DNA from 2 places in the Bacillus sp. V33-4 genome. Region 1 is predicted to be linked to the other one. Evidence: riboswitches for the same ligand, from Rfam matches in the RefSeq annotation. Region 1 holds a riboswitch; the other holds the start of a gene.
What was found. Region 1 has a riboswitch for cyclic di-AMP ahead of CVD23_RS06490 (APC family permease). Riboswitches for the same ligand answer to the same signal wherever they lie in the genome.
Positions count from the first base shown of each region.

Region 2: another riboswitch for cyclic di-AMP. It lies ahead of CVD23_RS21215 (cation:dicarboxylate symporter family transporter); the one in region 1 lies ahead of CVD23_RS06490 (APC family permease).

Region 1 is NZ_PGVC01000016.1:55,119-67,024, reverse strand. Features, by position in the region: gene CVD23_RS06535 (alanyl-tRNA editing protein) at 1-1,110, shown strand, start outside; gene CVD23_RS06530 (RNA polymerase sigma factor) at 1,215-1,778, shown strand; gene CVD23_RS06525 (hypothetical protein) at 1,775-2,248, shown strand; gene CVD23_RS06520 (hypothetical protein) at 2,248-3,324, shown strand; gene CVD23_RS06515 (hypothetical protein) at 3,431-4,372, shown strand; gene CVD23_RS06510 (diacylglycerol kinase) at 4,615-5,526, shown strand; gene CVD23_RS06505 (cysteine hydrolase family protein) at 5,793-6,338, shown strand; gene CVD23_RS06500 (nicotinate phosphoribosyltransferase) at 6,355-7,824, shown strand; gene CVD23_RS06495 (hypothetical protein) at 7,920-8,048, opposite strand; cyclic di-AMP (ydaO/yuaA leader) riboswitch at 8,198-8,341, shown strand; gene CVD23_RS06490 (APC family permease) at 8,495-10,321, shown strand; gene CVD23_RS06485 (EamA family transporter) at 10,518-10,946, shown strand; gene CVD23_RS06480 (hypothetical protein) at 11,132-11,404, shown strand; gene CVD23_RS06475 (MFS transporter) at 11,473-11,906, shown strand, end outside.
Region 2 is NZ_PGVC01000079.1:19,457-31,362, forward strand. Features, by position in the region: gene CVD23_RS21180 (glycosyltransferase family 4 protein) at 1-146, opposite strand, end outside; gene CVD23_RS21185 (phosphatase PAP2 family protein) at 143-691, opposite strand; gene CVD23_RS21190 (UDP-glucose dehydrogenase family protein) at 717-2,048, opposite strand; gene CVD23_RS21195 (CdaR family transcriptional regulator) at 2,182-3,279, opposite strand; gene CVD23_RS21200 (glycerate kinase) at 3,433-4,563, shown strand; gene CVD23_RS21205 (cation-translocating P-type ATPase) at 4,822-7,428, shown strand; gene CVD23_RS21210 (putative bifunctional diguanylate cyclase/phosphodiesterase) at 7,651-9,882, shown strand; cyclic di-AMP (ydaO/yuaA leader) riboswitch at 10,102-10,246, shown strand; gene CVD23_RS21215 (cation:dicarboxylate symporter family transporter) at 10,381-11,637, shown strand; gene CVD23_RS21220 (class I adenylate-forming enzyme family protein) at 11,839-11,906, shown strand, end outside.

The DNA.
Region 1 (11,906 bases):
GATGACGCAGGCAATTGGTTTGTTGTCGTTGAAGAAACAGCTTTTTATCCAACAGGCGGGGGCCAGCCGCACGATGTGGGTACCCTTGATGGAGTAACTGTCTTGAATGTCGAAGAGATTGATGGTGAAATCCGCCACTATGTTGATGGGTCTCTGCCTTTGCACGAGGAAATCAAAGGTGTGATTGATTGGCAAAGGCGCTTCGATCATATGCAGCAGCATGCCGGCCAGCATATTTTATCAGCCGCCTTTGAAGAACTGTTTGATTTTGAGACGGTCAGCTTTCATCTTGGCAAGGAATTGTTGACGATTGATCTCAATATTGAAGAACTGACAGAACAAGCGGCAAACGAAGCAGAAAAGCGTGCCAATCAAATCATTCTCGAAAACCGCCCAATTGAAACGAAGTGGGTGACTGAAGAGGAGCTTTCACAATTTCCTCTTCGAAAGCAGCCGACAGTAACTGAAAATATTCGCCTTGTCATTATTCAAGATTTTGACTATAACGGCTGTGGCGGGACTCATCCAAAAGCAACCGGCGAGGTTACTGCAATTAAGATTTTGGGTTGGGAGCGACAGCGAAAGAGAATCCGCATCCAATTTGTTTGCGGAAATCGAGTTCTAGACCAGCTTTATAAAAAAGAACAGACCATCCGCCAACTCTGCCAGCTGTTAAACGCCCCGGAACAAGAATTGCCTGCGGCTGCCAGACGCCTGCTTGAATCAGGAGCAGAAAAGGACAAGTCCTTGCAGGAAATACGTGAGACGCTGCTCCGGTTTGAAGTGAAGGATCTTCTTGAACAAAGCAAAAAGCTGATTGCAAAAGTTTACCAAAATAGAACCATCCAAGAACTACAAATGCTTGCGCGCTTGCTTACAGCAGAAAAGGATGAACTTACGATTTTATTGGTAACAGAAAACGATAGCCGGCTTCAGCTCGTTTGTGCAAGGGGCTCGCAGGAGACTGCCAATATGAAGCAGATCATTGCCGATGTGCTGCCAATCATCGCTGGAAAAGGCGGGGGCAATGAAGCGTTGGCTCAGGGTGGCGGCGAAGCGTTGGTATCAGGTCAGGAGCTACTGGACATTTTATTAGACAAAGTAAAATAAGGGGACAGTTCCGCGGTGCGTTAAACTGCTGCGGAACTGTCCCTAAATTTTTTTTATTTTGGCTGTAGGGGTAATCCGCTTTCGTTTCGTCTATTATTGTGTGAATCAGAAAGGGGGGGAGAGAGATTACAGATCAGGTTCTTATTGATAAGGTCAAGGGAGGCAGTGATCATGCATTCCGGCTGATTGTTGAAAAATATCGCAATGATGTGTTCCGGACCGCCTTTGCAGTATTGCGGGACCAGAAGGAAGCTGAAGATGCCGCCCAGGAAGTTTTTTTGAAAATCTACCTGTCTCTCCCCCACTATGAGAATCAGGGCTTTAAAACATGGCTAACGAGAATTGCCGTTAACCATGCCATCGATGTAAAAAGAAAGCAAGTGCGCCGGCGTGAAGATGTAATGGATCTGGTTGATGACTTGAATCCGGGCCACCCTTCCAGTGTAGAGATTGAGGTTATTACAAGGGAGAGACGCGATCTTGTCAGGAAAAGGCTTCACGAACTCCCGGAAAATTATCGGGACGTAATTTATGGCTTTTACATAGAAGAAAAAAGCTATCAAAAAATGGCAGAAGAACAACATGTCCAGGTGAAAACGATTGAAACAAAGTTATACAGAGCACGCCAGTGGATTAAAGCACATTGGAAGGAGGACGATTTTTCATGAACCATTTTTCGATAGAAGACTGGAAAAAATATCTGAAAAACGAAATAAGCGATGATGTCCGCGGGACATATGAAAATCATCTCTACTCCTGCGACCAATGTCTGGATCTATACATGCGCGCTTTATCTGAAGATGAAGCGGCATTACCGGCGATCGAAGCTGAAACGGACTTTACCAATGTCGTGATGAAGTCAATAGCCATCGTCAAACAGGGATCGCAACAGGAAAAACAACCTGTTAAGAGAGAAAAAAGGTATTATCAGACAGCAGCATTCCATTATGTTCTCGCAGCAGCGATGACGTTGTTGTTGATGGCAACGGGTGTATTCCAATCTGTTACGCGCTATACGGATACAGTCCAAAACACTAATTTTCAAGAAAAGCAGCCTTCAATTACGGAGGGAATTATGGATAGAACATTTACTTGGCTAGATTCTTTTGAAATGAAAAACAAGGAGGCGAATAAATAATGAAAAAAAATCCTCTGATTGCGTTTTTGCTGGCATTTTTCCCTGGAGGAGGGCTTTTATATTTAGGTAAAATACTAAGGGGTATTTTTTACACTGTAGCGGTTCTTGGCTTACCGATGTTTGCCTTCGTGATGATCAGTGTCAGCTATAATGAATCATTTATTGTGTTTGCGCTGGCTGGGCTATTGGTTTACATTGTGAATTTTATTGACACAGCGATTACAGCGTCAAAGCTTTATAAACAGCCTGCTCAATTTGAAGAAAATAAAAAGCTCAGTTCTAATGAAGAATCGGAACGCTTTTTTACGATTATCCTATCTTTTGTCCCCGGTGTCGGACATTTTCAACTCGGATTGATGAACCGGGGGCTGACATTGCTGGCAGCTTTTCTCGGGCTCGGAGTGATGGTGCTGTTTGTATCCATTCTTACCGGGCGCAGCGAATTTCTTGTTTTTCTACTAATTGCTCCTGTTATCTGGTTTTATGGTTTTTTTGATGCGATTCAGCAGCTGAATAAAAAACAGCGTGGTGAAGAGCTGATTGACAGGACGATTCTTGAAGATTTTGAATTGAGAAGAGAAGAGGGAAAAAAGAGCAAAGCAATTGCGACGTTTCTATCAATTTTTCCAGGGGCCGGCCATCTTTATCTTGGTTACCAGCGCCGGGGCGTCCAATTGATGGCAGCCTTCCTGTTTTCGATGTATATTCTCGATGTTTTAAGGCTGGGGATCTTCCTGTTCCTCATTCCGATTATCTGGTTTTACAGTTTTTTTGACGGTATGCAAAAAGCAACCCGTTACGGGGAAGGCCCGATCGAGGATATTCCGATCATTTCTTATTTCATTAACCATCAAAAATGGGTCGGAATCGGCCTCGTTGTGCTTGGCTTATATTACATGACCACGCATATGATACTTCCGGCTCTTTCACCGATGCTTTATGACATGATCGATATTGATTTACAGTATTGGTTTGACCGTTATTTCCAGACAGCCATCGTTTGCATTCTGCTGATTGGCGGGGGAATCAGGCTGCTGCTCGGGAGCAAACCGGCTAAAGAGGAGGTATCGAAATGAGAAAAATCGACAAAGGGAAAGCAGGAAAAATGTTGGCAGGGGTGCTTTTGCTCGGTGGAGGACTCGGGCTGCTGCTGAATGCTAATCGGAGAAAGCAGGTGGAGAAATGAGAACTTGGCGTGTCGGAACTTTTTCTATGGGAGCATCGCTTCTGTTCCTCGGGATTTTTTTGTTAGTCTCGAGAATATTCGGGTATAGCTTAATGAATATCATGATGGCCTGGTGGCCGACCCTGCTCGTTGTCCTCGGCCTTGAAATTCTCTTGTTCTTGATTCTGACCAAGCAGGAAAAGCCTTATTTAAAATACGATTTCTTGAGTATTTTGTTTGTAGGCTTATTGGGAACAGCAGGTATTGGTTTTGCGGTTTTAAGCTCAACCGGATTGATCGAAAAGGTAGAAGAAACCCTCAGTCGCCAAGAAAAAACATTGGATCTTCCCGGCTTTTCGCAAAACGTTGAGGGAGAAATAAGTCGGGTTGTTGTCGAAACCGAAAATTTCCCAATTACGATCGAAGGAACGACGGAAAGAGAAATTTCGATTTTTGGGAAATACCGCGCCCATCTCGGGAAAAATGAAGTATTGGTTGAGGATGTCGAGGATTACCTATCGGTCCAGAAAAAAGGGGATTCTTTGTATGTGAGTATTAAAGGCCTTCCAAGTGAAACAGGGCCATTCGAACAGTACACATCACTGGACGTAACCTTGCTGGTTCCAAACGACTTAAAGCTGGAGGTTGCCGCTAATGAAAACGAGGTTACGATGAAGCCGCGCACTTTGCAAAACGATTGGAGCATCGATCGTGCGTCTTCGGTAGCCGTTCATTTGCAGGAGAACAGCGACATTAATTTATCTGCTGTAGGAGTCCAGGAGCTCAACAGCACGGGCCATGAGTGGCAGGTTTCCAGTCCCGAGAATCAGGAATCTGCGGGTGACCCAGCTAAGGAATATACAGAACCTAACAAAAACGGTTCTCTTAAAATGGGCGAAGGAACGCATCGCCTCAATATTATGAATACGTACAGTGTTAGTCTGAATAGCTTGCCATAGCTCTTACAGTGTAAGGGCTCTTCTTTTTTGAAAAGCTAAACATATAGAACGATATTCCAGAAACCGGGTCGAAACATTTGGTAAAAAGAGTTCACAAGGGGTAAAATGATCTTTAAGTTACTCCAAAAAATGATTAGCAAATCATTGCTTTCCAGGGTGCAGTTAAGCTATCATGTTAAAAGATGGAAGCGCTATAATTGACTATGTTATGTTTTGATATTCTAAAAGTAGGATGATTCAGTATGAAACGTGCAAGAATTATTTATAATCCAACTTCAGGCCGGGAGTTATTTAAAAAGCATTTAGCCGAAGTGCTGCAGAAGCTGGAAACAGCAGGCTATGAGTCTTCATGCCACGCGACAACTAGTGAGGGAGATGCAACGGCAGCGGCGCGAATAGCGGTCGAGCGCCGGTATGATTTAGTCGTCGCTGCGGGCGGAGATGGAACCATTAATGAAGTCGTCAACGGAATGGCTGAGCAGGAATACCGGCCGAAGCTTGGAATTATCCCGATGGGAACGACGAATGACTTTGCCCGGGCTCTTCATATTCCGCGTGACGTCGAAGCGGCTGCTGATATTATAGTCAAAGGGGATACGATCCCGGTTGATATCGGCAGAATGAATGAAAAATACTTTATTAACATTGCCGGCGGGGGACGCCTGACCGAGTTAACTTATGAAGTCCCGAGCAAATTAAAAACAATGCTCGGCCAGCTTGCCTATTACTTAAAGGGGATGGAAATGCTGCCATCGATTCGTGCTACCGACATCAGTATCGAATACGACGGAAGGCTGTTTGAAGGAGAAGCGATGCTGTTTCTTGTTGGCCTGACAAATTCAGTTGGAGGCTTTGAAAAGCTGGCACCAGATGCTTCGATTAATGACGGACTGTTTACACTCCTGATCTTGAAAAAGACGAACCTGGCCGATTTTATCCGCGTTGCAACACTGGCGATTCGCGGTGAACATGTCAATGATGCCAATGTCATTTATACGAAAGCAAGCCATATTAAAGTTCATTCAGCGGAGAAGCTGCTCCTTAACCTCGACGGAGAGCTGGGCGGAGAAGCGCCGGCCGAGTTTGAAAACCTTTATCGCCATTTTGAAGTGTTTGCGCCGCTTGATCAGATACGCCCAAATGATCGACCATAACAAACTAAAGCAAAAAGATTTTAAAAACAAGGCATACGATGACCTTGTTTTTTTGTTTATTCCAATCTCTAAAACCTCATCTCCCTAAAATGCCGGAGAAAGTTGGAATGTTGCCTGTCCCCTTCGTTCAGGAAAATCGGGCAATTTTGAAGGGATAGGCACAGGGATAAGCGAATATATTAGCAGCGGTGCAAAATCGGATTTGAAATTTTATGTTTAGCAATTAAAGAAAATTATAAAACTGATAAAGGGAGAGGTGCGGTTGGATGAAAGCTTTTATCAATATTGATTATACATACGATTTTGTTGCAGAAGATGGAGCACTTACTTGCGGCAAGCCTGGGCAGGAAATTGAAAACAAAATTGTTTCCTTAACAAAAGAGTTCATTGAAAACGGTGATTTGGTCGTGCTTGCGATTGATGTTCATGATCTCGGCGATACATATCACCCGGAAACAAAATTTTATCCCCCCCACAACATTCGAAATACTAAGGGACGAGACTTATACGGGGAACTGGATAATGTGTTCAAAGAACACAAACACAAAGATCATGTGCTTTACTTTGATAAAACGAGATACTCTGCTTTTGCCGGAACGGACCTGGAAATAAAGCTGCGCGAACGCGGCATAACAGAAGTGCACCTTGCCGGGGTGTGTACGGATATTTGTGTGCTGCATACGGCGGTTGATGCTTATAACAAAGGCTTTAACATTACTGTTTATAAAGATGCGGTTGCATCTTTCAATGAAGCCGGGCATGAATGGGCACTGGGCCATTTTGAACATTCGCTTGGCGCAAAGGTGTTATAAAAATGGAGGGAACGGAATGAAACATATATATAACGATGACAGTCTGGCGCTTCATACCGATTTGTACCAAATCAACATGGCGGAAGCGTATTGGCGTGACAAAATGCATAACCGGAAAGCGGTATTTGAGCTGTTTTTTCGTAAGCTGCCATTTGGCAACGGCTATGCTGTTTTTGCCGGGCTCGAGCGAGTTATTCAATATATGCAAAACTTCCGGTTTGCTGAAAGCGATCTTGAATATTTAAAAGAAGAAGCCAAATACGATGATGATTTTCTCGACTATTTGCGAAATTTGCGCTTCACTGGAACGATCCGCTCGATGAAGGAGGGTGAACTGGTTTTCGGCAATGAACCGATTCTCCGGGTAGACGCGCCACTCGCGGAAGCCCAGCTGATTGAAACAGCGCTCCTTAACATTATCAACTATCAAACTTTGATTGCGACAAAAGCTTCACGTGTGAAGCATGTAGTCGGCGATCAAACAGCAATGGAATTTGGCACAAGGCGGGCGCAGGAAATGGACGCGGCAGTCTGGGGAACGAGGGCTGCTTATTTGGCTGGCTTCCAGGCAACAAGCAACGTGCGCGCCGGGAAAATGTTTGGTATCCCGGTCGCAGGGACTCATGCCCACTCGCTCGTCCAGGCATATCGGGACGAATATGAAGCATTCCATACATACGCAAGCGCCCATAAAGACTGTGTATTTTTAGTGGATACATATGATACGCTTCGTTCCGGTGTGCCAAATGCGATTAAAGTAGCAAGGGAGCTTGGTGATAAAATCAATTTTAAGGCGATCCGCCTTGACAGCGGCGACCTTGCTTACCTATCCAAGGAAGCGAGGAAAATGCTCGATAAAGCAGGATTTACTGAAACGAAAATTGTCGCTTCAAGCGATCTTGATGAATATACAATTATGCACTTGAAGGCGCAGGGAGCGGAGATTGATAGCTGGGGAATTGGAACGAAGCTGATTACCGCTTATGACCAGGCCGCTTTAGGAGCTGTCTATAAAATTGTCGCGATAGAAGATGAGAACGGGAATATGACCGATTCGATTAAAATTTCCGGCAATCCGGAAAAAGTGACAACTCCCGGCCTGAAAAAAGTCTATCGGATTATTAATAACGATAACAATAAATCAGAAGGCGATTATATCGCGATGGAAGATGAAAATCCTCAAGAAGAAGAGCGGTTGAAAATGTTTCACCCGGTCCATACGTACATCAGCAAGTTTGTCACCAATTTTACAGCAAAAGACCTTCATGAAGACATATATGTAGATGGCCAGCTTGTCTATGAGCTTCCATGCCTGGAAGAATTACGCGAGTACGCAGCCGAAAATCTCTCCCTGCTCTGGGACGAATACAGAAGAACTTTGAATCCTGAAGAATACCCTGTCGATTTAAGCCAAAAATGCTGGGAAAATAAAATGCGGAACATTGATGAAGTGAGAGAGAAAGTGAACAAGATAACAGAAGAGTAATTTGTGCAACGAAAAAATGAGCCGATCAGGCTCATTTTTTTGATTTACGCAATCCAGATTCGGGAGCAACATGCAGTTCCTTTTCTTTGAACTGATTATCCACTATCATCATTTCTCGGCAGCTGATTTTGTTCCGTTGTTGGACTCCCATATAGATCATTAATCTCTTTGACTACTTCGTCCAAAAATTCATCAGATAACAAGGGATAGTTTTCTTTATGCATCAAAATACTCCTATCGTATATTGATATAATAAACTATTTTTTGCCTGAAGAATTTATATTATACACAACAACATAATCTTTCTATTCTGGGGTTTAATTTTTTCATTTACTTTTCTGCAACACAGGAGTATCATAATCAGCAGTTTCATATTTCTAAATCGCTGAAACCAGATGGTGCGGGGGAACCGATTTTTTGGGTTGTTTCATAATCCAAGGGGTGAATCCTATAACAGGAAGGGCTACTCAAGGTCCGAATCCGACAGCTAACCTCGTAAGCGTTAATGAGAAGGAAGGTGGAGCTTGTACGACAACAAAACTGATGTCTGCAGGTCTATTATCTTATGGCTTGTGGGCGTTTTTTTATTTTTAGAGTCTAGTTTTGCCTGAGATTTTTTATTGCATAACAGGGAAAAATAAATTATACAACTAGTCGGCGGTGAAAATCAGTGATTTCTTCTATAAAAAGACTTTTAATTGGACGACCGTTAAAATCAACTGAATTAGGGGAACAGAAGCTTAACAAAACTAAAGCGTTGGCGATCCTTTCTTCTGACGCGTTATCATCAGTTGCATACGGTCCGGAGCAAATATTGATTGTTCTCGTTACAGTTGGTGCTGCAGCTTTCTGGTATTCGATTCCTATCGCAGTTGGCGTATTAATTCTGTTAACGGCACTAATTTTGTCATATAGGCAAATTATCTTTGCTTATCCCCACGGCGGGGGCGCATATGTGGTCTCCAAGAAAAATCTAGGTGTAAATCCCGGGTTAATCGCTGGGGGTTCCTTGTTGGTGGACTATATTTTGACTGTAGCGGTAAGCGTTTCTGCGGGGACGGATGCGATAACATCAGCGTTCCCGAGCCTGTATAGCTATAATGTTTCCATAGCCATTGTATTTGTTATATTTATTACAATCTTGAACTTGAGAGGTGTAACGGAATCAGCTTCGGTTTTAGCCTATCCAGTTTATTTATTTGTTCTAGCGTTATTCATATTAATTGGTGTGGGTATATATAAGATTGTAACGGGACAGGTTTCACCCGATTTGCATACACCGATTGGAGCGCCAGTAGCAGGGATCAGTTTATTTATCCTCCTCAGAGCATTTGCGTCAGGTAGTTCTGCTTTAACCGGGGTTGAAGCCATTTCCAATGCAATCCCGAACTTTAAAGATCCAGCCCCTAATAATGCTGCTAAAACATTAATTGCGATGGGTGTCTTACTTGCTTTGTTGTTTTCGGGAATTGTATATCTGGCTTATTATTATGGAGTTGCTCCAAGCGGAGAGGTAACAGTTGTCTCACAGATTGCAGAAGAGACTTTTGGCCGAAATTTCATGTATTTCTTCATTCAAGGAACGACAGCATTGATCTTAATCCTTGCCGCCAATACTGGCTATTCCGCTTTCCCTTTACTGGCAGTGAACCTTGCCAAGGATAAATTTATCCCAAGAATGTTTACAATTAGAGGAGACCGATTAGGCTACTCCAATGGAATTATCATTCTTGGACTTTTTTCTATCATCTTAATTATTGCGTTTAAAGGTCAAACTGAACACCTGATCCCGCTTTATGCCGTTGGTGTGTTTATTCCATTCACGTTGTCCCAGACAGGAATGATGGTGAAGTGGCTTCGTGAAAAGCCTCAAGGCTGGATCGCGAAATTCGTTATTAATTCAACGGGTGCCGTGATCAGCTTTACAGTCACAATCATGTTCTTTTTAACTAAATTTTCACAGGTATGGCCGGTGCTAATCTTCATACCTGTTATCGTGTATGTCTTTCATAGAATCAGAAATCATTATGAAGCAGTGGGAGACCAACTTCGGCTTACGACTTGTGAGCCTTCTGTACCAATTGAAGGGAATGTTATTATTGTTCCTGTCGCAGGGATTACTCATGTGGTGGAGAACTCATTAAACTATGCAAAATCTCTGTCAGCCGACCAAATTATTGCCGTTTACGTTGCTTTTGAAAGGGAAGACGAGAAAAGGTTTGAAGAAAAATGGAAGAAATGGCAACCTGATATTAGGCTGGTAACCCTGCACTCGCATTACAGAAGCATCATTCATCCATTGACGAAATTTGTTGATATTGTTGAACATAAAGCGCGGGAAGCGAATTATCAGGTCACAGTCATCATTCCACAATTCATTCCTAAGAAGGGCTGGCACAATATCCTTCACAACCAATCAAGTTTACTGATTCGCGCCTTCTTGCTGTACCGGAGAAACGTTGTTGTCACGACTGTACCTTATCATTTAAAAAAATAATGCGGATGGTGGCTTTACTTCATGTAGAGCTGCCTTTTATTATGTAACGGAACAGGACAATTTAATAAGAAGAGTTCTTTTATAAAATTTATGACTATTTAATCAGGATGGAACATCTGTAATCACAGTACATAATAAGGAACGAACGATGGAGCATACTTATAAAGATGAGAAAATTTTAAGGGAGGCAGGAATTATGTCGCTTTGGCTTATATATGCGCTTCTTGCAGCGATATCGGCTGCTTTGGTCAGTATATTTGGAAAAATTGGATTGCAAAACATTGACCCGAATACGGCTACCGCAGTAAGAGCGATCATCATGGCCGTGTTTTTGATTGGCGTTGTTGCCTTTGAAGGGAATTTACAGAAGATACCGGAGATCATCAATCAAAAGCGGACATTTATGTTTATCATTCTCAGCGGCATCGCCGGGGCTACATCCTGGTTGTTCTATTTCATGGCGCTCAGGGTCGGAAAGGTGTCCCAGGTGGCGCCCATTGATAAACTGAGTGTCGTTCTCGCCACCGTTTTGGCGATCTTGTTCCTTGGTGAAAAAATAAGTCTGTTAAATGGATTGGGCGTTGCGCTTATTGCGATCGGAGTCGTTTTAACAGCATTGAGTTAATCTGATAAAATGTAGGGATTGTTGGAGCTGTCAATTTGGGCAGCTTTTTACTCATTCAAAATAATTTGAATGATAAACTTAAGTTGAATACAAATGGGGCATGACTATGTGCGCGAACTTGTTAAATCAGGATTATTAGTTTTAACCGATACGAGAGACAATGGCGGGATCCTTGAAAAATATTATTGCCGGTTGCCAAAGATTTTCGCATTCGTTTGCACGATATTGAGGAAGCGGACGAAGGGGACAATCACAAATTAAATATTGTCAGAAAAACAATCAATGACTTTCGCGACCAATATTTAAGATCACTTAGCAAATTAGCAGATGAGGACGTTGATCAACAGCTCTTTTTTGCCGGGCAGTTAACCTTAAACGATCAAGAAGCTGCAATGCTGAAAAGAGAATTAATGGCAGTCATAAAACCTGGCAGGAAAAGAAAAATGAAGAAACCATGAACGCAAACATCAAAAGATATGGAGCTGTACTTTCTTTATACAAAAAAGAGGACCAGGAGGATCAACGAGTGGGGACAAATGGATTTAGAACATTTTTATTCATTTGGTTAGGACAATTGGTGTCGATCGTTGGATCAGGGTTAACGGCATTTGCACTAGGAGTGTGGGTTCTAGAGGAAACTGGGTCTGTGACGATGTTTTCACTCATTCTTTTGTTTTCCACATTTCCCGCGATTGTTTTTTCACCATTTGCCGGAGTAATCGTCGATCGTTTCGATAGACGGAAGGTGATGATCATTAGCGATTCAATAGCTGGTCTCGGAACTTTATTGATATTTGCGTTATACAGCACAAATTCGCTAGCCATCTGGCATTTATACATCATCCTGTCGATCTCTTCAGTGGCTAGTTCGTTGCAGTTCCCCGCTTATCAAGCGGCCGTCTCGACATTGGTTTCCAAGGCGCACTTAGGGAGAGCAAGTGGAATGGTCCAAATAGCAGA
Region 2 (11,906 bases), on a different contig from region 1:
GAGACATATTCACCGGTTTGAGTTTTGGGCGCAAAGATTTTAAAGGTTATATTTTGATCACTTAAATAGTTGGTAAAACGCTTAAGCGTCCGGGCAACCCCATTAATATCGGGATCATAGGTATCTGTGAAAATGGCAATTTTCATATCGACCAACCTCCATAAATACCTGATAAATCATAGCAAAAGCCTGCAACCGATGAGCCGAGGATCATCCCGGAAATGACATCCGAAGGATAATGAAGTCCTAAATAAATTCTCGAGATGCCAACGCAAAGACCTAACGGAATGAGGATGAATGCCAGTACAGGTATATGAATCACAAACGGCATAATCACCGAAAATATTGCTGTTGTATGTCCGGACGGAAAAGAATGGTCTTCTAACGGATTAGCAGGGAACTTTGTTTTTTCCAACATTAAATAAGGCCTTTTCCTGGGATAAAGCTTCTTAACAATACTGACAGGTATATGACTGAATAATAAGGCGAGCGCACTGACAATCGCAGTTATTCTCGTTTGGCTCGTCGAAAAGATTATCATGATCAGCACCGTTCCAATCGTAAAAGCAGCACCGCCAATCTGTGTAATTGTCCGGAAAAATAGATTTAAATACTTGTTGTCAAAATAGCGATTTACTTCTTGAAATATTCGACATTCAAAGTCATAACAGGCACGTAATAGACTCATCATCCAACCCCCTATTGATAGAAAATCATCAAATACTGTTATTTTTCGTGTATTTTGGTGTAACAGCTGGTCTCCCGACCGATATATAAGTAATCGGGTACTTTTCAACCTCTTTCAGGGAATAACAATTTCTGCCATCAATGATTACCGGTTCCTTCATATACGATTCATATATTTCTAAAGGAGCATGCTTGATTTGTTCCCACTCTGTTGTAATAATGGCAGCCTCTGCATCGACCAGGGCCTGGCGAATATCCGTCGTATACTCAATCGAATTTCCCAGTACTTCCTGTGCATTTGGTATTGCAATCGGATCAAAAGCTGTCACAATCGCACCCTCTTCAAGTAATTCCTTCACAATCGTTAAGGAGGCTGCTTCACGGACATCATCAGTATCCGGCTTAAACGCCAGACCGAGCAATGACACCTTTTTCCCTTTTAAGCTTCCCAATATTTCCTTGGCTCGAACTACTGGCAGCGATATTTGGCGATTGTTTACTTCGATCACGGATTTCAGCAACTCAAATGGGTGCTGAACATTACCGGCGATCTGAACAAGGGCTTTCGTATCCTTCGGAAAACAGGAGCCGCCATATCCAATACCTGCTTGCAGAAAATTGTGACCAATCCGCTGGTCTTTACCGATTCCGTATGCGACCTCATCGATATTTGCACCAACTTTTTCACAAATTGCAGCAATTTCATTGATAAAGCTAATTTTCGTAGCCAAAAACGCATTGGAAGCGTACTTTATCATTTCCGCACTCTTCACATCTGTTTTTATAATAGGGGTTTTCAAAGGAAGATAAATTTGTTCCAAAACAGCTGCTGCTTCCGGACGATCAGTGCCAATGACGATGCGGTCTCCATGGAAGAAATCGAGGATCGCTGAGCCTTCTCGAAGAAACTCAGGATTTGAGACGACTTCAACCTGGAGATAAGGCGGCTTTATGCTCTCGATGATCTGTTTGATTTGATCATTCGTTCCAACAGGAACAGTGCTTTTCGTACAGACAATAATATCATTCGTAATATACTGAGCAATTGTTTTAGCTGCCACCTGGATGTACTCCAGATTTGCAGTGCCATCCGGTCGTTCTGGTGTCCCAACTGCAATAAAAACGATGTCAGCTTTTTCATACGCACAATGCGGATCCGTTGTGAACTGTAGTCGTCCGCAGCCCAGATTTTGTTCCAGAAGGGTTTCCAGCCCTGGCTCATAAATCGGAGAACGTCCGGCTTGGAGCATAGCAATCTTCTCTTCCTCAATATCTATACATGTGACTTGATGGCCCAATTCAGCTAAACAGACACCTGTCACCAAACCAACATAACCCACTCCTGCTATCGTAATATTCATCCTTATCCCCCTGGCAAATAAAGTTTGCTTATATTCATTTTATTAAAGAAAGTACATGATTTTCTTGACCCAGTGTTAAGAAATTGTAAAAAATTTGTATGTGTAGACAGACTTTTATAAACAAAACACAGCTTTAATCTTGTTTTTCAGACATTCGATCAATCCAAACAGCAAGCTGCAATGTAATCGCATCGCTTACTAATTGCGGGTTATAACCTGTAAGCTCCTTGATTTTCTTGATCCTGTAAACGAGCGAGTTCCGATGAATGTACATCTTCGTGGCGCATTCTCCAATATTAAGATTGGCTGCGAAAAAGTGCTCGATCGTTTCGATCAGTTTTTCTGATAAATTGCCGAGAACACGGCTTGAAAATTGCCGCTTCGCCCGTTCATCGAGGTGAACGAGGAGAGCCTTCATTTCAATTTCTGCATATGTCGTGATCATTTGTTCGTTGCTTCCCAGTAATAGAGCATTAAGGGATTCTTGATAGGAATGGCGGATGCATGTTTGATCGCTTGCAATTGAACCAATTCCAATACGTACAGAAATATTTTTAGAATTCAGTTGCTTTGAAGCTGCCGCTAATTTTTGCATGAACCTTGTTTCTGGCATGTTTGAAGTTAAAATAAATACACGGTTAGCGTTTGAAAATCCAATGAGTGCTTGTTTTTCAACAAAAGTATCCTCGAATATCTGGATAATTTCTGTATTTTTTAACTGGTTGATTCCCAGTTCCACCAACCCGACTTGATAGGGAGCTTCTATGTCTATCCCAAGCAAATTGAGCCTTTGTTTAATGGTGTCGATATTATCTCTATCCTTCAACAAGTCCTCAAATACCTGTTCTTTTAAACGCTGTCTCCACTCCAGTTGCGCGGCAATAAACGACTGATGAATCATCATTTCAGTGATCATTTTCACCAGCTCGCCAAACTCCCTGACCTCATTACTATCTCCAGTTATCCCAATTACACCAATAATAAGGTTCTGAAATTGGATTGGCAGATTAATTCCGGGATGCGCCCCGTTCCATTCGTGTAAATTGCTGTCATTTATAATTAAAGGTTGACCGCTCCGCAGCACTTCTAATGCTCCAAAGTGAATTTGATTAATGCGGTTTGGATTGCCTGAGGCAATAATCGTTCCAGTCTCATCCATAATATTAATATTCCGATTTAAGCGGATCATTGTTTGTTCAACAATTTCTTTCGCCATCTCCTGGGTTAACATATTAGTTCATCCTTATCATAAACGGTTTATTATTTATTATAGACAAAAAATTCGCAAATTCTATAATGTTTTTTGTTGATATGAACCGATGAATTGAAACTTTCTGCAAACTATAATAAAAATATAACTCGTATAGACAAGGTGGGAGATTGCATGAAGGTGGTTATTGCGCCCGACTCTTTCAAAGGATCTTTAACAGCACTTGAAGCAGCACTGGCAATTGAAAAAGGAGTTAAAAAAGCAATGCCGGACGTTGAGACGGTTTTAGTACCGGCAGCCGATGGTGGAGAAGGAACAATGGACAGTTTAGTGGCAGCTACCAACGGACGAAAGGTAGATGTTATTGTAAAGGGCCCGTTGGGTGAAGAGGTGAAAGCTGCGTACGGAATTCTCGGACATCAAGAGACTTGCGTCATTGAAATGGCGAGTGCTTCAGGATTGTGCCTGATCAGTTCCGAACAACGCAATCCCATGGCTGCAACGACGTTTGGAACAGGGGAGTTGATTAAACAAGCACTCGATGATGGATGCCGCAAATTTATTCTGGCTATTGGCGGAAGCGCTACCAACGATGGCGGGGCTGGGATGCTGCAGGCTCTCGGAATGAGATTGCTGGACTCTAGCGGTACTGAAATTGGTTTTGGTGGTGGTGAGCTATCCCGGCTCGTCGAAATTGACGATCAGCACTTTGACCCGCGCATTGCCGATGCGCAATTTTTGATTGCCACAGATGTGCAAAACCCGTTAATCGGCGCTAATGGAGCGACCTATGTGTTTGGACCGCAAAAAGGGGCAACAGCTGAAATGCTGGAAATTCTCGATGCTAATTTGCAGCATTGGGCTGATTTAGTTGAAGATAAGACCGGAATTCGTTTGCATGATAAACCTGGTGCAGGTGCAGCCGGAGGCATCGGTGGGGCCTTTCAAGCGTTTTTCCCGGCGATAACAAAAAGGGGAATAGATATCGTCATTGATTATACAAAGCTTGCGGAAAAATTAACCGGGGCCGTGTGTGTCTTTACGGGAGAAGGACAAATTGACTTTCAGACTGCTTCAGGTAAAACACCAATGGGAGTTGCGGAGGAAGCAAAGAAACATGGAATTCCTGTCTTTGTGCTTTCTGGTTCGATTGGAAAGGGAATTGAGACTTTGTACGAACATGGGATCCATAGTGTGCATAGTATTGTGAACGCTCCAATGACGCTTCAAGAAGCGATCGAACGCGCAGCCGAACTTCTCGAGCAATGCGCAGAGCAAGTCATGCGCACATACTTGGCACCTTAATATTTGCGGAAAAACATTGAGACAGAGAGATGGGACCAGGCTCTCTGTCTATTTTGCTTGCATTTTTGTATTCATAAGTTCTGAGCGAGGGAAGAATCGGCTTTTGATTTCAGCAAACCGTATATTAGAATCCATGTTTTAGGGAACAATTAGCAAAGCATCATTTTTAATAGATACCCTGCTTTTTTCAATACATTTACATAATTTTTGAAAAAAAACCTGATTCAGAGCTTTCTGCTTGTCTGGAGGAGATACGAAATGAGTGATTTTTACAGGAAATCAACAGAAGAAGTGATGAGAGATTTAGATGTTACTGAGCAAGGTTTAAATACGGAAGATGTTCAAAAAAGGCGTGAGCAGTACGGTTTTAATGAGCTGGCTGAAGCGAGACGAAAAAGCGCTGTCCAAGTATTTTTCGAACAGTTTAAAGATTTTCTTGTCATTATTCTACTTGTTGCGGCCGTTATTTCTGCTTTTTTAGGGAAGTTTGAAAGTACGATTGTCATCCTGATCGTCGTTATCATTAATGCCATACTGGGTACAGTCCAGCATATTAAAGCGGAACAATCACTAAGAAGCTTAAAGGCTCTTGCTTCACCAACAGCCAAAGTTTTAAGGAAAGGGCATAGAACCGAGATTCCCTCAAGGGAAATAGTCGTTGGAGACATTCTTTTTTTGGACGCCGGTGACTATGTTAGTGCAGATGGACGGATCCTTGAATCTCATAGCTTACAGGTAAATGAAAGCTCTCTTACAGGTGAATCGGTCAGTGCGTTAAAGTCTGTCGAAGCGATTGATGAAGATGACGTACCGATTGGTGATAGAAAAAATATGGTGTTTTCAGGCAGCTTCGTCACTTACGGAAGAGCAGTTGTTTTAGTAACTGGAATCGGGATGAATACGGAAATAGGGAAAATCGCTGGTCTCCTCGGTACCGCAAGGGAAAAGAAAACTCCTCTCCAGGAGAACTTGGATGATTTCGGAAAAAAGCTTGCCATAGTCATCATTATCATTGCAATCATTATCTTTGGTCTTGATTTGTTTAGGGGTCGTGAGATTGTTGACTCATTTATGTTTGCCGTCTCCCTTGCTGTAGCCGCGATTCCTGAAGCGTTAAGCTCAATCGTAACAATCGTGCTTGCGTTTGGTACGCAGAGAATGGCCAGGGAAAATGCGATTATTAGGCGACTTTACGCTGTTGAAAGTCTCGGAAGCATTTCTGTTATATGCTCAGATAAGACAGGGACTTTGACCCAAAACAAAATGACTGTCCAAAAGGTGTTTGTCAACAATCAGGTGCTGGATCAAAATGAACTGAATCTGGACCGGCCTTTAGAAAAAAAGCTTTTGTTAATGGCTCTTCTCTGCAATGATTCGATTACCGAGGAAAAAAAGGAAATGGGGGACCCGACAGAAATCGCCCTCGTTAATTTTGGAGAAAAATACGGGTTGGATGAACTGGCCATTAGAGAAGATTATCCAAGAATCGGTGAAATCCCGTTTGATGCTGATCGAAAGCTGATGAGCACTGTCAATAAATTCAACGGTGAATCCGTGATGATTACAAAAGGTGCACTGGATGTACTGCTTACAAGAACAGTCAAGATCGAAACCGCAGAGGGTGTAACAGAGCTTACTGAAGAGCATAAGCGGGAAATTGAAAGAGTAAACAGGGATTTTTCAAGTAATGGATTAAGGGTTCTTGCGTTTACATATAAAGGCGTCAAAGACCCGGATATCAGCTTTGAAGATGAAACAAACTACATTTTTGTAGGCCTGACAGCGATGATGGATCCGCCAAGGGAAGAGTCGGCAGAGGCAGTGAAGAACTGTATTGAAGCAGGCATCAAGCCCGTCATGATCACAGGGGATCATCGCATCACAGCAAGTGTGATTGCCAGGCAAATCGGAATATTACGGAATGAATCTGAGGCCATAGAGGGCATTGAAATTGAAAAATTAACTGATGAAGAACTGAGGAACAAGGTTGAAAATATATCTGTTTATGCAAGAGTATCTCCGGAGCACAAAATCAGGATTGTCAGGGCATGGCAGGAAAAAGGGAACGTCGTAGCGATGACGGGTGATGGAGTAAATGACGCGCCGGCCTTAAAGCAGGCAGATGTCGGAATTGCGATGGGAATCACCGGGACAGAGGTTGCGAAAGATGCTTCATCAATGGTTTTAACAGACGATAACTTCTCGACGATCGTCAAAGCGATTTCCAACGGGCGAAGCATATATGAAAACATTAAGAATGCGATCAGGTTCCTGCTGTCAGGGAATACTGGAGCAATTCTTTCGGTTCTGTACGCATCATTGGGTGCATTGCCCGTACCTTTTGCCCCGGTTCACCTTTTATTCATCAACTTGCTGACGGATAGCCTGCCGGCGATCGCGATCGGGTTGGAGCCGCACAATGAAAAACTGATGAAAGAAAAACCAAGGGACATACGTACACCGTTGCTAAACAAAGCTTTTGCCATAAGGGTCACCATTGAAGGTCTCCTGATCGCGGCAGCAACCCTTATTGCCTTTCATATCGGGTTATCAACCGGGGATACTGCAATTGCCAGTACAATGGCTTTCGCCACTTTATGCCTGTCAAGATTACTTCATAGCTTTAACGCCAGAGCAAAGGAATCGATTTTTAAAATCGGATTATTTTCAAATAAATACATCTGGTACGCTGTCATCCTTGGCATCATATTATTGCATCTCGTGCTATTGCTCGAACCGCTTATGGATGTATTTGAAGTAGCTGTTTTGAACAGGGCGCAGCTTCTCTCCATATATGGTTTATCGTTAATGCCTTTAGTCGTCATTCAGCTGTATAAATTGCTTTTTGTGCGAAGCGGCAGATGAATATGGAAAAGTATAATGGCCTCCCTTTTCCGGAAAAGGGAGGTCGTTTACTAACCGTTGTAATGAGCGCCAAAACCGAATGACGAGCTATAAGAAAATATTTTCCCCCTTCCGAAAATACTGCATTGTCGTGTATCTACTTTTTTGATATGTTTAAAAAACAGTCGGAGAAATACCGATGAATCTTCATAGTCTACTATCACTTCAAAGGGGAAGAAAAGTATGGGGAATTTACATAAACATAGAGTGATGATTGCTGTGGGATTTTTCATTTTAGCTGTAATTCTACATGAAATAGGTGCACTTCTATTTGTATCCAATGGTGTCTCGGAGTACATAATTGATTTGGCCATTATTTCAGTAATCGTAATAATGATTTCTTTCATGTTCAAGGAAACAGATGAGACAGCGGAAGAATTGCAGAAAAATAGACAGAGATTAAATAATATCTTCGATACATTGGATGTTGCCATATGGTCACACGATTTAAAATCCGACATTTTATTGATCACTCCAGGGATTGAAAAATTATACGGATATTCGTTAGACGAGTTTTATCAGGATCATACCCTCTGGAAAAGAGTTATACACCCGGAGGATGTAAACATATTAGCCGAAAGAGAACAGAGCTTTCTGCGTGGGGAACCAATCACGAATGTATACCGGATTATACGCTCTGATGGTGAAGTGCGCTGGATTCAGGATCGGGGTATACCAACGGTTGATGAAAATGGGAATTTATCAGATTTTAATAGCGTCTTGTTTGATATTACCGACCGTAAAGAAAGTGAAGATCGCTATCGAAGTTTAGTAGAAATGTCGCCGGATATCATTGCCGTCTATAGCAGGGGGCAAATAGATTATATCAATGAAGCGGGCAGCAAGCTGTTTGGCGCTGCGAGTCAGCAGGAATTAATTGGCCAGCCGATCTGGAAGCTTGTTGCTCCTGCGATTCTTGAGCAAATTAAACATCGTGAGCTGACCCTTGATGAAAATTTTGATGAAAAAATGACGTTTGAATTTCAAGCACGCCGTCTTGATGACAAGAGAATTGATGTTGAGATAACAGCGATGCCGATTTTTTATGAAGGACGAACGGCAAAACAGATCGTCGGCAGGGATATTTCCCAGCGCAAGCAAGCAGAAAAAACAATCCAATATATGGCTTATTATGACGGCTTAACAGGCTTGCCAAACCGCAATATGTTCAAGAAACATTTAAATGAAGTGTTAAATGAACGAAAAAACCAAATGCTGGCGGTTTTATTTCTGGATTTGGATCGGTTTAAGATCATTAACGATACAAAGGGACATGCGGTTGGAGATCTTTTATTAAAACTCGTAGCGAAACGTCTCGGGTTGGCTGTTCAAAATGATGGAGTGGTTTCACGCCAGGGCGGGGATGAGTTTATTATTTTATTGGAAGATACAGATAAGGAAAAAGCCGTGAATGTTGCTCAGCGGATGCTCGACGAATTTTCTCATTCATTCGAAATTAATTCTCAAGAGATTTTTGTTACAACCAGTATCGGAATCAGCATCTATCCAGTTGATGGAGAAGATGAGGAAACATTGCTCAAAAACGCTGATACGGCCATGTACCTGGCAAAAGAACGCGGGAAAAATAATTTTCAATTTTATACTGACCAACTGCATTTGCTTTCCTCCCGAAAGCTGGAATTGGAGAATGGTTTAAGAAAAGCTCTGGAACAGGAACAATTAGTGCTTTATTATCAGCCACAGGTAGAATTAAAAACGGGGAAAATTGTCGGCGTAGAATCGCTTATTCGCTGGCAGCATTCAGATCATGGCTTTATTTCCCCAGACGAATTTATCCCGCTCGCTGAAGAGACAGGGCTTATCGTTCCGTTCGGAAAATGGGTTTTAAGAAAGGCCTGTGAACAGAACAAAATGTGGCAACAGCAAGGCTATAAAGCAATTCCGATCGCCGTGAATATTTCAGTCCGCCAGCTTCAAGACGATGACTTTGTCGAATTAGTCAAGAAAGTCCTAAATGAAACCGGGCTGGATCCCCGCTACCTGGAACTTGAAATTACCGAAAGCATTATGCAGAATATCGACAGGTCTGAAAACATCCTGAACCAATTAAAAGATCTGGGCATAAAAATATCTATTGATGATTTTGGAACAGGTTATTCTTCCTTGAGCTATTTAAAGCATCTCCCTATCGATGGCATTAAAATCGATAAGTCTTTCGTAGATGATATTATCAATCATAGCAATCAGGGAGCAATGGTCAAAACAATGATTGATATGGGACATAATCTGAATTTCACAGTCATTGCCGAAGGTATTGAGAATCAAGAACAAGTCGCCTTTTTGGAACAAAATGACTGCAAAATTGGCCAAGGCTATTTTTATAGCAGACCTCTGCCATCAGATGAAATAGAAAAAATACTTTCAACTGCTCTGAATGGTGTTCCTATTAAATAGGGATGCCTTTTTTTGTTTTGATAGGAATATCAGGTAGATCATAGGAACCACACAACGTTATTCCATAATAATAAATGGAAATACTTCTCTAAATAAATGATCATTTCTTTATACTATAATTTTGTGTGAATTTTCAGTGTTTTCTTGAGATGAGATATCTACCAAAAACAAGTTAAGGGCAATATATTTACATTTTAATAATTTTAAGATATTATTTTAATATTATTTACGCTTAATCTTAATTGAAGAACGGGGGAACCAATTCAGCGGCTTTGCCGCTTGGGGTGAATTCATGAGTGAAAGGGCATTTTGTTTCCAAGTCCTAACCCGACAGCTAACCTCGTCAGCGTCTTAGAGGGAACAGCATGAAAATTGTTTCTGTTAAAAAAGACACTCCCAACTGTGTTTTTTTTTGTAGAAGCAGGGCAGCCATCGTGTTTCCCTCACCGAGATTATTGCTTTTACAGCATAGAAAATTACAGAAGGTGAGGATGTTAGATGAAAAAGATTAGTTTAGCCGGCCAAATTTTTATCGGCTTAATTCTCGGAATTATTGTAGGGGCTTTGTTTTACGGAAGTCCGGAAATTGCGTCGTATTTAACGCCTATTGGAGACATATTTCTCCGTTTAATTAAAATGATTGTCGTGCCTATTGTGATCGCAAGTATCATTGTTGCCGTAGCAGGTGTAGGCGATATTAAACAACTGGGTAAAATTGGCGGTAAAACAATATTATATTTTGAAATCATCACGACCATCGCGATCATTGTGGGGATTGCTGCAGCAAATATATTCCAGCCTGGTGCTGGTGTAAATATGAGCCAGCTCGATAAAACCGATATTGCCAGTTATGTCGACACAGCTGAAACTCAGGAAACTAAATCGCTTGTAAATACATTGGTAGAAATTGTACCAACCAATCCAATTGCGGCCATTGCAGAGGGTGACATGCTTGCTATCATTTTCTTTGCGCTTATATTCGGTCTGGGGATTTCTGCAATCGGTGAAAAGGGAAAACCGGTGATTGCCTTCTTCCAGGGAACTGCGGACGCCATGTTTTATGCAACAAATCAAATCATGAGATTCGCTCCGTTTGGTGTTTTCGCACTCATAGGGGTAACTGTTTCAAAGTTTGGGATTACATCGCTAATCCCGCTTGGGAAATTGGTGCTTACTGTATTTGGAACGATGATTTTCTTTGTGATAGTAGTTTTGGGAGTAGTTGCGAAACTGGCAGGATTCAGTATCTTTAAATTGATTAAAATATTGAAAGACGAGTTAATATTGGCTTTCTCGACGGCAAGCTCAGAAACGGTATTGCCAAGGATTATGGATAAAATGGAGAAAGCCGGATGTCCGAAGCATATTACTTCTTTCGTAATTCCGACTGGCTACTCCTTTAATCTCGATGGTTCAACGCTGTATCAAGCACTTGCTGCCATCTTTATCGCCCAAATGTATGGAATCGATATGAGTATCGGCGAGCAGATTTCGTTAATGCTTGTCCTGATGGTAACTTCGAAAGGAATTGCCGGCGTTCCGGGAGTATCATTCGTCGTTCTGTTAGCCACATTAGGAACTGTTGGCTTACCTGTTGAAGGTTTAGCATTTATCGCCGGAATCGACCGAATTCTCGATATGGGACGAACAGCTGTAAACGTGGTAGGAAACTCTCTTGCGGCAATTGTCATTTCTAAATGGGAAGGTCAATTCAACCCAATGGAAGAAATGGAGCCAATTGAGCAAGCTTCATAATATCTGAACAAAGACAGCCAGGAGAAGGAAGATTCCTTTTCCTGGCTGTTTTTCTATTTGAATATGAGTAGCTACTTTCCGAAAAGGTATTTATCTGCCCTGTGACATTTCACACTGCATTTTAATTTGGGAGCGCTTACTATAAGTCGCATATTAATGTCGAATAAATTACTTCTATTATAAAAAGTTAACAAATTGGGGTTGATAAAACTGAATCTAGGTACAGTTCTCGATATCGCCATAAGTAAGCACCCGGATAAAATTGCTTT